Regions from separate parts of the Stenotrophomonas aracearum genome, predicted to be linked through region 1. Evidence: predicted binding sites of a transcription regulator. Region 1 holds the regulator's gene; the other holds the start of a gene.
What was found. The regulator FliA, encoded in region 1, starts transcription of late flagellar genes. The targets are predictions, from matches to a motif close to TAAAGTTTNNCNNNCNNNGGCCGATAA.

Region 1 (6,999 bases):
GAGGTGGGGCGGTGTTGGGTTGGTCGGTGGTTCAGCCACGCAGGGCGTGGCTCTACCGGGGTGGACGTTCGGCGGTAGAGCCACGCCCTGCGTGGCTGCGACCGTTCAGCGCAAACCGTCTACGTCCAGAATGAGCGACATGCGGCCGTCGCCGATCAGGGTGGCGCCGGCGTAGCCGCGCAGGCCGCGCAGGGCCTTGGGCAGCGGCTTGATCACCACTTCCTCGCGGCCGCGGACCTGGTCGACCACCAGGCCGAAACGCGCTTCACCGGCCTGCAGCACCACGATGGTGAGCAGCGGCGAGGCGGTCGGCTCCACCGCCAGCCAATGGCGCAGGTCGACCAGCGGCAGGGTGTGCGACTTGCGATCCAGCACCGCGCGGCCGTCGAACCAGCCCAGCGAGGTGTTGGGCGCATGCAGCACTTCCATCACGCGCGCCAGCGGCAGCGCGTAGATGTCTTCGCCGGCCTGCACCAGCAGGGTCGGCAGGATCGCGAGGGTCAGCGGCACCCGGATCAGGAAGCGGCTGCCGCGACCCAGTTCCGACTGGATCTGGATCTGGCCGCTCAACTCGCGGATGCGCGACTGCACCACGTCCATGCCGACGCCACGGCCGGAAATGTCGGTGACTTCCTGCTTGGTCGAGAAACCAGGCAGGAACACCAGGTGCAGGCATTCCTCACTGCTCAGGCGGGCGGCCGCTTCGGGGTCGATCAGACCCTTTTCGCGGGCCTTGGCGCGCAGGCGCTCCGGATCGATGCCGGCGCCGTCGTCCTGCACTTCAATGCTGACGTAGTCGCCTTCCTGCTGCGCCGACAGCCGCACGTTGCCGCTGCGGGTCTTGCCCTGCGCTTCGCGCAGTTCGGGCATTTCGATGCCGTGGTCGATCGCGTTGCGCACCAGGTGCACCAGCGGGTCGGCCAGCGCTTCGACCAGGTTGCGGTCCAGCTCGGTTTCCGCGCCGATCAGTTCCAGCTCCACTTCCTTCTTGAGGTTGCGGGCGACGTCGCGGGCCACCTTGGGGAAGCGCGAGAACACCTTGCCGACCGGCTGCATGCGGGTGCGCATCACCGCCGACTGCAGGCGCGCGGTGGCGATGTCCAGGGTCGACACCGCACGGTCCAGCTCTTCGTCATGCAGGCGCGCGCGCAGGGTCTTGAGCCGGTTGCGCGAGAGCACCAGTTCGCCGATCAGGTTGACGATCGCATCCAGGCGCTTGGTGTCCACGCGCACGGTGTGCTCGGCTTCGGCCACCGGCTTGTTGGCGGCCGGCTTGGCCGGTGCCGGCGCGGCGACCGGACGCGGCGCGGGCGCCGGTGCAGGCACGGCTGCCTGCACGGCGCCGGGGGCAGCGCCACCGTGCAGCTGGTCGAGCAGCGCTTCGAATTCGTCTTCGCCGATCAGGCCGTCATCGACCTTTTTCGTGGGCGTCACGGCGGTCGGCGCGGCGCCACCGTGCAGGGTGTCCAGCAGCGCTTCGAACTCGTCGTCGGTGATCAGGTCACCGTTGGCCGGCGCGGCGGCCGCCACCGGTGCCGGCACTGCCGGACCGTTGACGTCGAACTGCGCGATCAGTTCCGGCGGGGCATAGCCCGGCTCGGTACCGGCCGACACCGAATCCAGCATCGACTGCAGGTAATCCAGCGACTGCTGGCCGGCATCGAAGTGATGCGCCTGCAGCACCGCGTGCCCGGAGCGGGCCATGCCCAGGGTCTCTTCCGCGGCGTGGCACAGTTCCACCATCGCCTGGATGCCGAGGAAACCGGCACCGCCCTTGAGCGTGTGGAAGCCGCGGAACACCGCGTTGAGCTGGTCGCTGTCCTGGGGCGACTGCTCCAGCGACACCAGCTGTTCGCCGAGGCGATCCAGGATTTCCTGGGCCTCGAGGATGAAGTCGGCGGCAATGTCGTCTGGAACAGCACTCATGGTTTCAAAGTCCCAAATCGGAAAGCAGATCGTCAGCGTCGACCTGCGACACCTGGTGACGGTCCAACCCGGTCACGGCGGGGCCGGCCAGGCCGTTGTCGCGCTTGCTGGTGGTCTCGTCCGGCGGCGGCAGGCCGAGTGCGCCGAAGCCTTCGTGGACGCGGCGCACGATGCCGACCACGCGGCGGATGATCTGCCCGGTGAGGTCCTGGTAGCTCTGGGTGAGCGCGATCTCGGTGAGGTTGTGGCGGATCCGCTCCAGCTGCACGTCCTGGTCCGGGCTGAGCCCGTTGGCGCGCAGCTGCTCGGTCAGCGCCCGGCATTCTTCGGCCAGGTCCAGGGTGCGGTGGGTCGCCTGTTCGGTCATCGCCACCACGTGGTCCAGGCGTGCACAGGCGTCGTCCAGCTCGCCGGCTTCGCTGGGCAGGGTGGGCAGTTCGCCCAGCGCCTGGCCCAGTTCGCGGGCCAGCCGGTTCAGGCCTGCCATCATCGGCTGGGTGCGCAGCGCGGCCAGCGCATCGATTTCCCGGCGCCAGCCCGCTTCGTCGCCACTTTCCAGCGCGGCAAGGGCGTCCTGCAGGCGCTGCACCAGCGCCGATTTGTCGCGAAGGGTTTCCATCAGGCGCTCGCCGCCAGGCGCTCGAAGATCTTGCCGAGCTTCTCTTCCAGGGTCTGCGCGGTGAACGGCTTGATGATGTAGCCGTTCACGCCGGACTGCGCCGCTTCGATGATCTGCTCGCGCTTGGCTTCGGCGGTGACCATCAGCACCGGCAGGGTCTTGAGCTTGGCGTCGGCGCGGATCGCCTTGAGCAGGTCGATGCCGGTCATCACCGGCATGTTCCAGTCGGTGACCACGAAATCGAACGGCTGGCTCTGCAGCAGGGCCAGCGCGGCATGCCCGTCCTCGGCTTCGGCCGTATTGGTGAAGCCCAGATCGCCCAGCAGGTTCTTGACGATACGACGCATGGTCGAGAAGTCGTCGACGATCAGGATGCGCATGTTCTTGTTCAAAGGTGTTTCCTCGGTCTCAGTTGTTCTCGAGGCCGGCGTCGGCCGCCTCGAAGATCTTCAATCGGCCACGCAGGCGCAGCACGGCCTGGCCATGGATCTGGCAGACGCGCGACTCGCTGACCCCGAGCACTGCGCCGATCTCTTTCAGGTTCAGTTCCTGCTCGTAGTACAACGACAGCACCAGCTGTTCGCGCTCGGGCAGCAGGCCGATCGCGTTGCCCAGCTCGCGGCCGAATTCGCCGCGCTCGAGCACCTGCTGCGGGGTCGGGCCGCCCTGGGCCACGGTGTCCAGCTCGCCCTGGTCTTCGATCCGCGACTCCAGGCTCAGCACCTGGCCGCGCGCGGCGTCTTCCATCAGGCGAAGGTAGTCGGGCAGCGGCATGTCCATCGCGGCGGCCACTTCGGTGGCGCTGGCGGCGCGGCCGGTGCTCTGCTCCAGGCGGCGGATGGTGGAGGCGGCGTCGCGCGCACGGCGGTGCACCGAGCGCGGCACCCAGTCGCCGCGGCGGATCTCGTCGATCATCGAGCCGCGGATGCGGATCGAGGCGTAGGTTTCGAACGAGGCGCCCTGGTCGGCGTCGTAGCTGCGCGACGCCTCGATCAGGCCCATCATGCCGGCCTGGATCAGGTCGTCCACTTCAACGCTGGCCGGCAGGCGCGCGGCCAGGTGGTGGGCAATGCGCCGGACCAGGTCCGAGTGCTGGGCAATGCACTCGTTGGCGGCGGCGCGTTGCACCTCCTTGTATTGTGCGGCGCCTTTCATGCGGCCACCCCGCGCTGCTTGAGGATGCGTTCCAGGAAGAACTCGACCCCGCCACGCGGTTCGGTCGGGGCCTGCCAGCGCGCGGTGCGGCGGGCGATCTCGGCGATCGCCTGCGCGGCCGGGCTGGACGGATAGGCCTTCACCACCGGCTGCTGGCGCTGCACCGACAGGCGCAGCCAGTCGTCCTGCGGCACGCAGCCCAGGTAGTTGAGCGAGACGTCGGCCAGGAACTTCTCGCACACGCGGCTCAGCTTTTCATAGAGCACGCGGCCTTCATTGGGGTCGCGCACCATGTTGGCCACGACCTGGATGCGGTCCACGCCGCGCTCGCGCGAGAGCACCTTGATCAGTGCGTAAGCGTCGGTGATCGAGGCCGGTTCATCGCAGACCACCACCACGGTGTCCTGCGCGGCCTGGCAGAAGGTCAGCACGCCGTCGGTGATGCCGGCGGCGGTGTCCACCACCATGAAGTCCAGTTCGCGTTCCAGTTCGGAGAACACATTGACCAGGCCCACGTGCTCGGCCGGCTGCAGTTCGGCCATGTGCCGGCGCCCGGACGCGGCCGGGACCACCAGCACGCCGTTGGGGCCTTCCAGGATCACCTCGTCCAGCGTGCAGCGCCCGGCGACCAGGTCGGCCAGGGTCAGCTTGGGCTGCAGGCCCAGGATCACGTCGATGTTGGCCAGGCCCAGGTCGGCGTCCAGCAGCAGCGTGCGCTTGCCCATGCCGGCCAGCGCCACGGCCAGGTTGGCCGAGACATTGGTCTTGCCCACGCCGCCCTTGCCGCCGGTGACGGCGATGGTGCGCACCGGGCCCAGCGGCTGGCTGCGGGTGGCCGACAGCGGGAAGGTCCTGGTCAGGTTTTCGTACTCACGCGACGGCATGGTTCAACTCCGGGTTGCAGGGCATATCGGCCGCGCGGCGCAAATCTTCAAGGCGAAGTACAAGATTGGCGGCACTGGCCCGGTGCAGGTCTTCGGGGACGTCCTGGCCGTCGGTGACCCAGGTGATCGGCAGGCGGTGGTCGACCGCCACCGACAGGGCGGTACCGAAGCGGCCGGTCTCGTCCAGCTTGCTCAGCACCACGCCCTGCGGGTTGGCGGCGCTGAAGCGGCGGACCACTTCGTCCATGTCGCCGAAGCTGGTGTTGGCCGGCAGCACCAGCAGGGTGCGTATCTGCTCGGACGCGCGCAGCCACTGCAGCTGGGCGGCCAGGGCGCGGTCGCGCGGGCCCAGCCCGGCGGTGTCGATCAGCACCAGCTTGTAGTCCTTCAGGCGCTCCAGCAGCTGGGCCAGGTCGCTGCCGCTGTTGGCTTCGTGCACCGCGATGCCGAGCTGGCGGCCGAAGCCGTACAGCTGTTCGCGGGCTCCGATGCGGGCGGTGTCGGTGGTGACCAGGGCCACGTCGCGGGCGGCATGCGCTTCGGCGAAGCGCGAGGCCAGCTTGGCGATGGTGGTGGTCTTGCCGGCACCGGTGGGACCGACCAGGGCGATCACGCCGCCGGCCTCGAGCGGGTCGACCGGGGCGATCGGCAGCTTCTTCGAGAGCAGGCCCAGCATCAGCCCGCGGCCACGGTGGGCTTCGGTGTCCAGCGGGATCTGCAGGGCGACGTCGCGGCAGATGCCGGCGTCGAAGCCGTATTCGTCCATCAGGTCGAGCGCGGCGGCACGGACCGGCGAGCCGCGCAGGCGTTCGTCGGTGAAGCGGTTCATTTCGCGCTCGATCACGTGGCGCATGCCGGCCACTTCATGGCGCAGCTGGCGCAGTTCCTCGTCGTCGCGGACCAGGGTGACCGGGACGGGTGCGGCGACCGGCGCGGCGGCAACCGGTTCCGGAGCAGTCACCCGCTCGGCTTCGGCGATCTCGGCCGGCGCCGTCGGTTCGTTGGCGGCCTGCATGGCCGGCAGCGCCGGCGGGGCGATCATGATCGCCGCCACCGGGGCGACCGGAGCGATCGGCGCAACCGGCGCAACCGGTGCAGCGGTCTCGATCATCACCATGGGAGCGGGCGGCACGAACACGGCGGAGTCGTCGATGTCCAGGCGCGCGGTGGCAGCTGCCGGGACCACCGGGACGGTTTCCCACAGCGGGGCGATCGGTGCGTCGAACGCGGCGCGCTGCATCTGTTGCGCGGGCATCTGCGGCAGCTGCGGCGGCAGGCTGCGGCCGGGCGGGGCGTGCATTTCGAACAGCGGGGCGTCGTCCTGCGGCGGGTCGATGATGAAGCGGGCGCGGTTGGACGGGGCCGGGGTGGCCGCGCGGGTCGGAGACGGTGCGTCTTCGATCGTTGGCCGGGCAGAGCCCGGCGTTACGTCGGACTGGGCGGCGTAAGCGGTTGCCGGGTTGGCAGCGTGGGCGGCGGCCTGTTCGACATTGAAGGGAGCGAAGATCTGTTCCGGCAGCGCGTCCAGGGTGCGGCGCGGTGCAACTGCCGCGCGGGCCAGGGTCGCGGCGAAACCGGGGCTGCCCGGCGGCGGCACGATTTCGTTGGCGGTGTCCAGGGTGCGGCCGGTGGCGCCGACGGCGGCGCGGGCCAGCGCAGCGACCGCCGAGGTGGTGGCGGCCACCGGCTCCGGCGCCGCTACCGGTGCCTTGCGGCGGGTGACGGCGGCGATCACCGCGTCGGCGGCATTGCGCGGGCGCGGGGCCGACGGCGGCGGGGCGACGTCCTTGCGGGCCGCTTCCAGTGCGCGCTGCACCGCGCCTTCGTCATAGTTCGCCGCGGCCACGATCTCCACGCCTTCCTCGATCCGGCGATTGGACAGGATCACCGCATCGGGACCGTGTTCCTTGCGCACCAGGTTCATGGCCGAGCGCATATCGGGAGCGACGAAGCGTTTGATTTTCATGCTGTGGTACCGGGACGGAGTCTGGGGCTGGGGGGCGGAAGGGAGGCTCTGGTTGTCGGTGGTCTGCACGGTCCGGGGTTCCCTTCTTGTCCTGCTGCGGTGATGGCGAAATGGGTGTGTCTGTTTTCTGACGCGTTGCTGTCGGAGTTCCGGCTCAGCTGATCGTGCCGACCAGCTTCAAGCGCTTGTCTTCCGGCACCTCGCTGTAGGCCAGCACGGACAGCGACGGAACGCTGTGGCGTACCAGCCGTGCCAGCGCGGCACGTACCGGACCGGGCACCAACACCACCGCGGGCTCGTTTTTCGCTTCCTGCTTGCCGACACATTCGGCCAGGCTCTGGTGCAGTCGCTCGGCGAGTCCGGGTTCCAGCGCTGCGCCGTTGCCCTGTGTGGACTCCTGCAAGACACGTTCCAATTGCGGGTTGAGGGTGAACACCGGCAGCTCCGCC
Region 2 (6,999 bases), 2.1 Mb from region 1:
GCGCAGCAGCAGGCGCAGGATCTGGCTGCGGCGGTTCATGCCTTTGACCAGCGAGGGTGAGCCGGGGACGAGGGGCGTGGTAGTCAAGCAGGGCTCCGGGGCGATACAGACCCGCAGTGTCGCCGCCGGGAAGTGGTGGGCTGGTGAATCCCGGCGATCTTCGACGAACGCGGCCGGATCGGGCAGAATCGCTGCCACCCTTCGATTCCTGGATGACCATGGCCGGTGCCAGCCTGTTTGCGTTGCTCGACGATATCGCCGCCCTGCTGGATGACGTCTCCATCCTGACCAAGGTGGCGGCGAAGAAGACCGCCGGCGTGCTGGGCGACGACCTGGCGCTGAACGCTCAGCAGGTCACCGGGGTCAGCGCCAACCGCGAGCTGCCGGTGGTGTGGGCGGTGGCCAAGGGCTCGCTGGTGAACAAGGCGATCCTGGTTCCGGCGGCGCTGGCGATCAGCGCGCTGGAAGCGTGGCTGAAGGGCAAGGGCTATCCGATTCCGATCGTGGTGCCGCTGATGATGATCGGCGGCGCCTTCCTCTGCTACGAGGGTGTGGAAAAGCTGGCGCACCGCTTCCTGCACTCGAAGGAAGAAGACGCGCAGAAGAAGGCCGAACGGGTCGCTGCGCTGGCCGATGAGAAGGTCGACATGGTGGCGTGGGAGAAGGACAAGATCAAAGGCGCGGTGCGCACCGACTTCATCCTGTCTGCCGAGATCATCGTGCTGTCGCTGGGCGTGGTATCGGCCGCGCCGTTCCTCAACCAGTTGACCGCGCTGGTGGTGATCGCGCTGGGCATGACGGTGTTCGTCTATGGGCTGGTGGCGGGCATCGTGAAGCTGGATGACGCGGGGCTGTACCTGTCGCGCAAGGGTGGGGCGCTGGCGGCGTTCGGTCGCGGTCTTCTGGTATCGGCGCCGTGGCTGATGAAGTTCCTGTCGGTGGCCGGTACCGCCGCGATGTTCCTGGTCGGTGGCGGGATCCTGGTGCACAACGTGCCGGCGCTGCATCACTTCGTCCAGGGGCTGGGCGGGGATGGGCAGTGGGGTTGGCTGGTGAGCGCGCTGGGGAATGTGGTGGTCGGCGTGATTGCCGGCGCGGTAGTGCTGGCGGTGGTGACCGGGATCCAGAAGGCGCGCGGCAAGACCGCGCACTGAATCCGGCACTGCTTGGGACACGCGTGGCGTGTCGCTACGCGGGGTGCGGCATCGCGACAGCCACGCAGGGCGTGGCTCTACCCCGCCTGTACCCTGTTCTTACCGACCCGTTTCGCGGCGTATAGCGCCGCATCGGCGCGCTTGAGCAGGGCGTCACCGCTTTCGCCGGGCTGCCACTGGGCCAGGCCTGCGCTGAAGTGGACCGGTACGCGTTGGCCGTCCAGCTGCAGTGGCCGCTGCGCCAGCGATCGCTGCAGCCGCTGCAGGGTGGACATGCTGTCGGCGCCCGGGGTTTCGGGCATCAACAGCACGAACTCGTCGCCCCCGATGCGCGCGATGGTGTCCGAGCTGCGCAGCAGCAGCTGGCACACGGTGACCAGGTGACGCAGGATCGCGTCGCCACCGGGGTGGCCGTGGTCGCTGTTGGTCTGGTGGAAGTCATCCAGGTCCAGCAGCGCCAGCGCCAACGGGTGGCCGTGCCGTTCGGCGCGGGTCAGTTCACGTTCCAGCAGCTCGTCGAAGCCGCGCCGGTTCAATGCACCGGTCAGCGGGTCGGTACGCACCAGCCCGGAGACGTCTCGCAGTTCCTGTTCCAGCTCGGCAATGCGCGCTTCGGCCTGTTCCACGTCGCGGCGGGCGTTGCCCAGGTGGTCGCGTGCCTGCAGCGCCTGTTCCTGCACGCGGCCGGTGTCCTGCAGCACGTCCTGCAGCAGTTGGTTGAGGTCCGCAATGCTGCGCGCTTCCTTCAGCGCCAGCGCATAGCTGCTGATCCGATCGTGGTACTCGCCGGTGCTGACCGCCATGCCATCCAGCTGTTCGATGAAGTCGCCCATCAGGCTCTTCATGGCGGCCTTGGAATCGACGATTCCCTGCTTGAGCAGGCCCTGCTTGTAGATCACTTCGCGCAGGTTGGCGCGCGCCTGCTCGACCGAGTCACGGTCCAGCGGGCCGCCGATCAGCGCACGTACGGCATGCAGCTGACCATGCAGCCAGCTGCTGTCGTCGAGCAGTTCGCCGATGTTCTCGAGCAGCAGGTCGAACAGGCTCAGCAGCAGTTCCTGCTGTTCCTGCCAGCCGTCGCTGCGCACGCCGATCTGGTGGGTGAGCTCGCGCAGGCGCAGCTCCAGCGGCTGCAGCGGCTGGCCGGGGTGCCAGTGGCGCAGCTCGGCGGCCAGCTGCACCGGCTCGTCCTTCAGTTCGGGCATGTTCTGCAGCAGGCTGGCTACGGTCACGCCCAGGGTCATGCGCAGCAGTTCGCGCAGGCGCAGGCTGTCGGGCGGGCCGTCGGGGCTGTCCTGCTCGATGGTGCGGATGTACTTGTCGATCAGCTGGCGCATGGCGCGGCCGTAGCTGACCCAGTCGGCGCTGCGCTGGGCCGACTGCAGGCGCTGGCCCATGTCGCCCAGCTCGCCGGGAAGGGTGGCCATGCCGTCGGCGAACGCCGCCAGCAGCGGTTCGGGCTGCTCGGCGCCGGCGAACAGGCGTTGCAGCTGGGCGCTGCTGCCGCCCCTGGCGACGGGCGTGTCCACCGTATCCCCGGTCGCCTTGGCCGCGCCCAGGCGGCGCGACAGCAGCCGCCCCACGGCAGTGCCGGGGCCGGGGCTGGGGAGGGCGTCCTGCGGGTCCTTCATGCGGCGGTCTTGGGACAGGGTGAGGTTGGAACAGTATCGGCGCGGCGGGGCCCGGCTTGAACCCCCCCAAAACGACGACGGCCACCCTGCGGTGGCCGTCGTCACTTCCTCACGTGGAGCCGGTCAGTTGGCCAGGGCCAGGTCGTCCAGCATCGCGCGCAGGAAGCGGGCCGCTTCGCCACCGGTGGCCGCGCGGTGGTCGAAGGTGACCGACAGCGGGATCACCTTGTGCGCTTCCACGCCGCCCATGACCGGGGTCATCTGGTGGCGGGCACGGCCGGCGGCGACGATGGCCACGCACGGCGGTACCACCACCGGGGTGGCATAGCGACCGGCGAACATGCCGAAGTTGGAGAGCGAGATGGTGTAGCCGCTCAGCTCCGAGGCCGCGATCGAGCGCGCTTCGACCTGCTCACGCAGGCGGTTCACGCCTTCGCGGATGCCGCGTGCATCCAGCACGTCGGCATTGCGCAGGGCCGGCACGAACAGGCCGTCGTCGGTGTCCACCGCGATGCCCACGTCCACGTGTGCGTGCAGGGTGCGGGTCAGGGCGTCGCCGTCGAACCAGGCATTCAGCGCCGGGACCTTCTGGCAACCGACCACGATCGCACGCACCAGGCGGGCGGTCATGTCGTTGCCCGGCGCCCAGGCGTGGATATCGGCGTCGTCGTTCAGCGTGGTCGGCACGACCTTGCTGTGTGCGTCGGCCATCACCCGTGCCATGTTGCGGCGGACACCCTTCAGCTGCTCCGGCTGGCCCTTGGCGACCACGCCCGGCGGCTGGGTGCGCATCGGCTTGCCGGCGGCCGACAACGGCGCGCGGGCTTCAGCGGCGCGCGCGACCGGGGCGGCTGCCGCCACCGGGGCTGCCGCCGCAGGTGCCGGTGCCGCACCGACCTTGGCGCTGCCGTCGGCAGCGGCCTGCTTGACGTCGGCCATGGTCACCGCGCCGTCGGCGCCGGTGGCCCGCACGCGGGTCAGGTCCACGCCCAGCTTGCGCGCGGTGGCGCGCACCGCCGGCACGGCCTTGACCCCGCCTACCGCCACCGCCTGTTCGGCGTGCACGGCGTTGGAGCTCTGCATCGCACCGACCACGGTGCCTTCGTCTTCGCGCTCGGCGCCCGGCTTGGCGATCTCGCCGCCATCGTCGGAAGCCACCACCTTGTCCGGCTGCGCCGGGGCGGTCTGGCCGGTGCTCGGTGTCGGCGCCGGCGCCGCGTGGCCGTGGCTGTGGCTGTGGCCGGTGTCCTGGCCATCGGCGCGCTGCGGCAGGTTCGGGTCCAGTACGAACTGGGCCAGCACGCTGCCGGTGGGAATGATGTCGCCGGCGCCGCCGGCCAGCTTCAGCACCGTGCCGGAGAACGGCGAGGGCACTTCAACCACGGCCTTGGCGGTCTCCATCGAGACCAGCGGCTCGTCCAGCTTGATCACGTCGCCTTCCTTGACGAACCACTCGACGATGGTGGCGTCGGGCAGGCCTTCGCCGAGGTCGGGCAGGTGGAAATTCTTGTTCTCACTCATGTGCAGTTCTCTTCCAGCAGTTCGAGATCGCGGGCCGGCAGCCAGCCCGTCGCGCCGTTTGCGCGTTCGGACCACCACCAGCCGCCGTGTTCATGATGCAGCTTGACCATTTCGCCACTGTCCACGTCCAGTTCGCGGGCGTCGTAGTCGCGCAGTGCTTCCGCGCGACCCTCGTCCAACCTCTGCAACCACGCTACCGGTGCCCAGCCGGCACGCCCGTCATCGGTGCGTACCCAGGCAAACGCCGGCCATTCCTCGTCACGAACACCCAGTTCGACGATCTGGCCGGTGCGGAACCGGAGCGGGTTGGGGTACTGGCTGCGGTACGGGCCTAGGAGACGGGCCCGCATGTCAGCCTGCCGCCACCGCGCGTTTGGCCGCGCTGACGATCCGGTCCACGCTCGGCAGGTACTTCATTTCCAGGCGGAACAGCGGAATGTGGGTGTCGTAGCCGGTCACGCGTTCGACCGGCGCGAGCAGGTCGTACAGCGATTCCTCGGCCAGGCGCGCGGCGATTTCAGCGCCGAAGCCCGCGGTCTTCGGGGCCTCCTGCACGATCACGCAGCGGCCGGTCTTGGCCACCGACTCGGCGATGGTGGCGAAGTCGAGCGGACGCAGCGTGGCCACGTCGATCACCTCGGCACTGATGCCTTCGCCGGCCAGCTTGTCGGCCGCTTCCAGCGCTTCCTTCACCTGCGCGCCCCAGGTCACCAGGGTCACGTCGGTGCCGTCGCGCAGCACGAAGCACACGTCCAGCGGCAGCGCTTCGCCGTCGTTGACCACTACTTCCTTGTACTGGCGGTAGATGCGCTTGGGTTCCATGTAGATCACCGGATCCGGTTCGCGGATCGCGGCCAGCAGCAGGCCATAGGCGCGCTGCGGCGAAGAAGGCAGCACCACGCGCAGGCCCGGCACGTTGGTGAAGATCGCTTCGTTGGCTTCGCTGTGGTGTTCCGGCGCGCGGATGCCGCCGCCCCACGGCACGCGCAGCACCATCGGGCAGTGCAGACGGCCACGGGTGCGGTAACGCAGGCGCGCGGCGTGGCAGACGATGTGGTCCACCATCGGGTACATGAAGCCGTCGAACTGGGCTTCGGCCACCGGCTTCATGCCCTGTGCGGCCAGGCCGATGGTCAGGCCGGCAATAGTGGTTTCATCCAGCGGGGTGTCCAGGATGCGGTCGGCGCCGAAGCGCTGCTGCAGGCCGGCGGTGGCGCGGAACACGCCGCCGTTGACACCGACGTCTTCGCCGAGCACCAGCACCGACTTGTCGTGCTCCAGCTCCCAGGCCAGGGCCTGGGTGATGGCTTCGATGAGGGTGATGGGGGTGCTGGTCATCGTTTCTTCTCCGCGCGCGACGGCGGCGCTGTCGGCGGCGTTGGTCTGCGCGCCGGAGGCGCCGTTCTTGATCTCATCCATGGCGCTGCTCCAGGGCAATCGCCTGGGCGCGCTGGGCCAGCAGGTCCTGCGGCGGATCGGCATACAGGAAGTCGAACATCGCCTCGACCGGCTGCACCGGCGTGTTTAGGTACAGGTTCACTTCTTCGTCCACGCGCTTGCCGCACTCGACGGTCCACGCCTGTTCTTCTTCATCGCTCCACACGCCGGCACCGATCAGGTACTTGCGCAGGCGCAGCATCGGTTCGCGCTGCCAGGCGTCCTTCACCTCGGCATCGTCGCGGTAGCGGCGCGCGTCATCGGCGGTTGTGTGGTCGGACAGGCGGTAGGTCATCAGTTCCAGCACGGTGCCGCCGTCGCCGGCCAGCGCGCGCTCGCGCGCCTGCAGCATGGCGGCCATCACCGCGATCAGGTCGTTGCCGTCCACCTGCAGGCAGTGCAGGCCACCGGCCAGGCCCTTCTGGGCCAGCGTTTCCGCACCGGTCTGGGCCGAACGCGGCACCGAGATCGCCCAACCGTTGTTGACGATGCACAGGATCAGCGGCAGCTTGTAGGCACCGGCCGAGTTCAGCGCAGCATAGAAGTCGGTCTTGGAGCTGCCACCGTCGCCGCAGACGGCCACGGCGATCTGCTTCTCCTGGTTGAGCTTGAACTTCAGCGCAGCGCCGGCGGCGTGCAGGCACTGGGTGGAGATCGGCACGCAGAACGGGAAGTCCTTGGCCGCATTGCCGCCGTAGTCGTTGCCGCGCTCGTCGCCGCCCCAGTACATCAGGACGTCGCGCGGGCGCACGCCACGCATGAACATGGCGCCATACTCGCGGTAGGAGGGGGCGAACACGTCGTCTTTCTGCATGGCCGCGCCGATGCCCACGTGCGCGGCCTCATGGCCCAGGCAGGCGGCGTAGGTCCCCAGCTTGCCGGTACGCTGCAGCGCGATCGACTTGCCGTCGAACACGCGCACGAACAGCATCTGCTTGAACATCGGCAGCAGCGCGCGCGGGTCGCGCAGGGCTTCGGGCAGGTCATCGCGGACGAGCGTGCCGTCCGTGTCCAGGTACTGCAGGTATTCGATCTTGAACTCAGCGGCAACCGTCATTGCGTACTGCACCTTCGACAGGAAGTTACAAATGATATGAATTGCCATGTTAAGGAAGGCGTATGAAAAAGCCGTCCTGCGGCGCAGCAAGAACTGCTCCGGGCAGCACCCCGGTATACCCCGGGAAGGACCCCCAACGCCAATAACATCAACGTATTCAGTTGTATCAACGGCGCATGAGCGGTTCGCCGCCTGCGGC

Region 2: a site for FliA is predicted at 2,819-2,845, ahead of PDM28_RS17670 (GGDEF domain-containing protein). Genes of this name have one in related genera too.

Annotation. Positions count from the first base shown of each region.
Region 1 covers NZ_CP115543.1:1,866,132-1,873,130, forward strand. Annotated here, with positions in the region: gene PDM28_RS08605 (chemotaxis protein CheA) at 106-1,926, opposite strand; gene PDM28_RS08610 (protein phosphatase CheZ) at 1,931-2,545, opposite strand; gene cheY (chemotaxis response regulator CheY) at 2,545-2,937, opposite strand; gene PDM28_RS08620 (RNA polymerase sigma factor FliA) at 2,954-3,700, opposite strand; gene PDM28_RS08625 (MinD/ParA family ATP-binding protein) at 3,697-4,584, opposite strand; gene flhF (flagellar biosynthesis GTPase FlhF) at 4,571-6,550, opposite strand; gene flhA (flagellar biosynthesis protein FlhA) at 6,705-6,999, opposite strand, start outside.
Region 2 covers NZ_CP115543.1:3,916,508-3,923,506, reverse strand. Annotated here, with positions in the region: gene PDM28_RS17680 (ABC1 kinase family protein) at 1-39, opposite strand, end outside; gene PDM28_RS17675 (DUF808 domain-containing protein) at 219-1,154, shown strand; gene PDM28_RS17670 (GGDEF domain-containing protein) at 1,232-2,785, opposite strand; gene PDM28_RS17665 (dihydrolipoamide acetyltransferase family protein) at 2,909-4,306, opposite strand; gene PDM28_RS17660 (SH3 domain-containing protein) at 4,303-4,656, opposite strand; gene PDM28_RS17655 (alpha-ketoacid dehydrogenase subunit beta) at 4,658-5,725, opposite strand; gene pdhA (pyruvate dehydrogenase (acetyl-transferring) E1 component subunit alpha) at 5,718-6,800, opposite strand.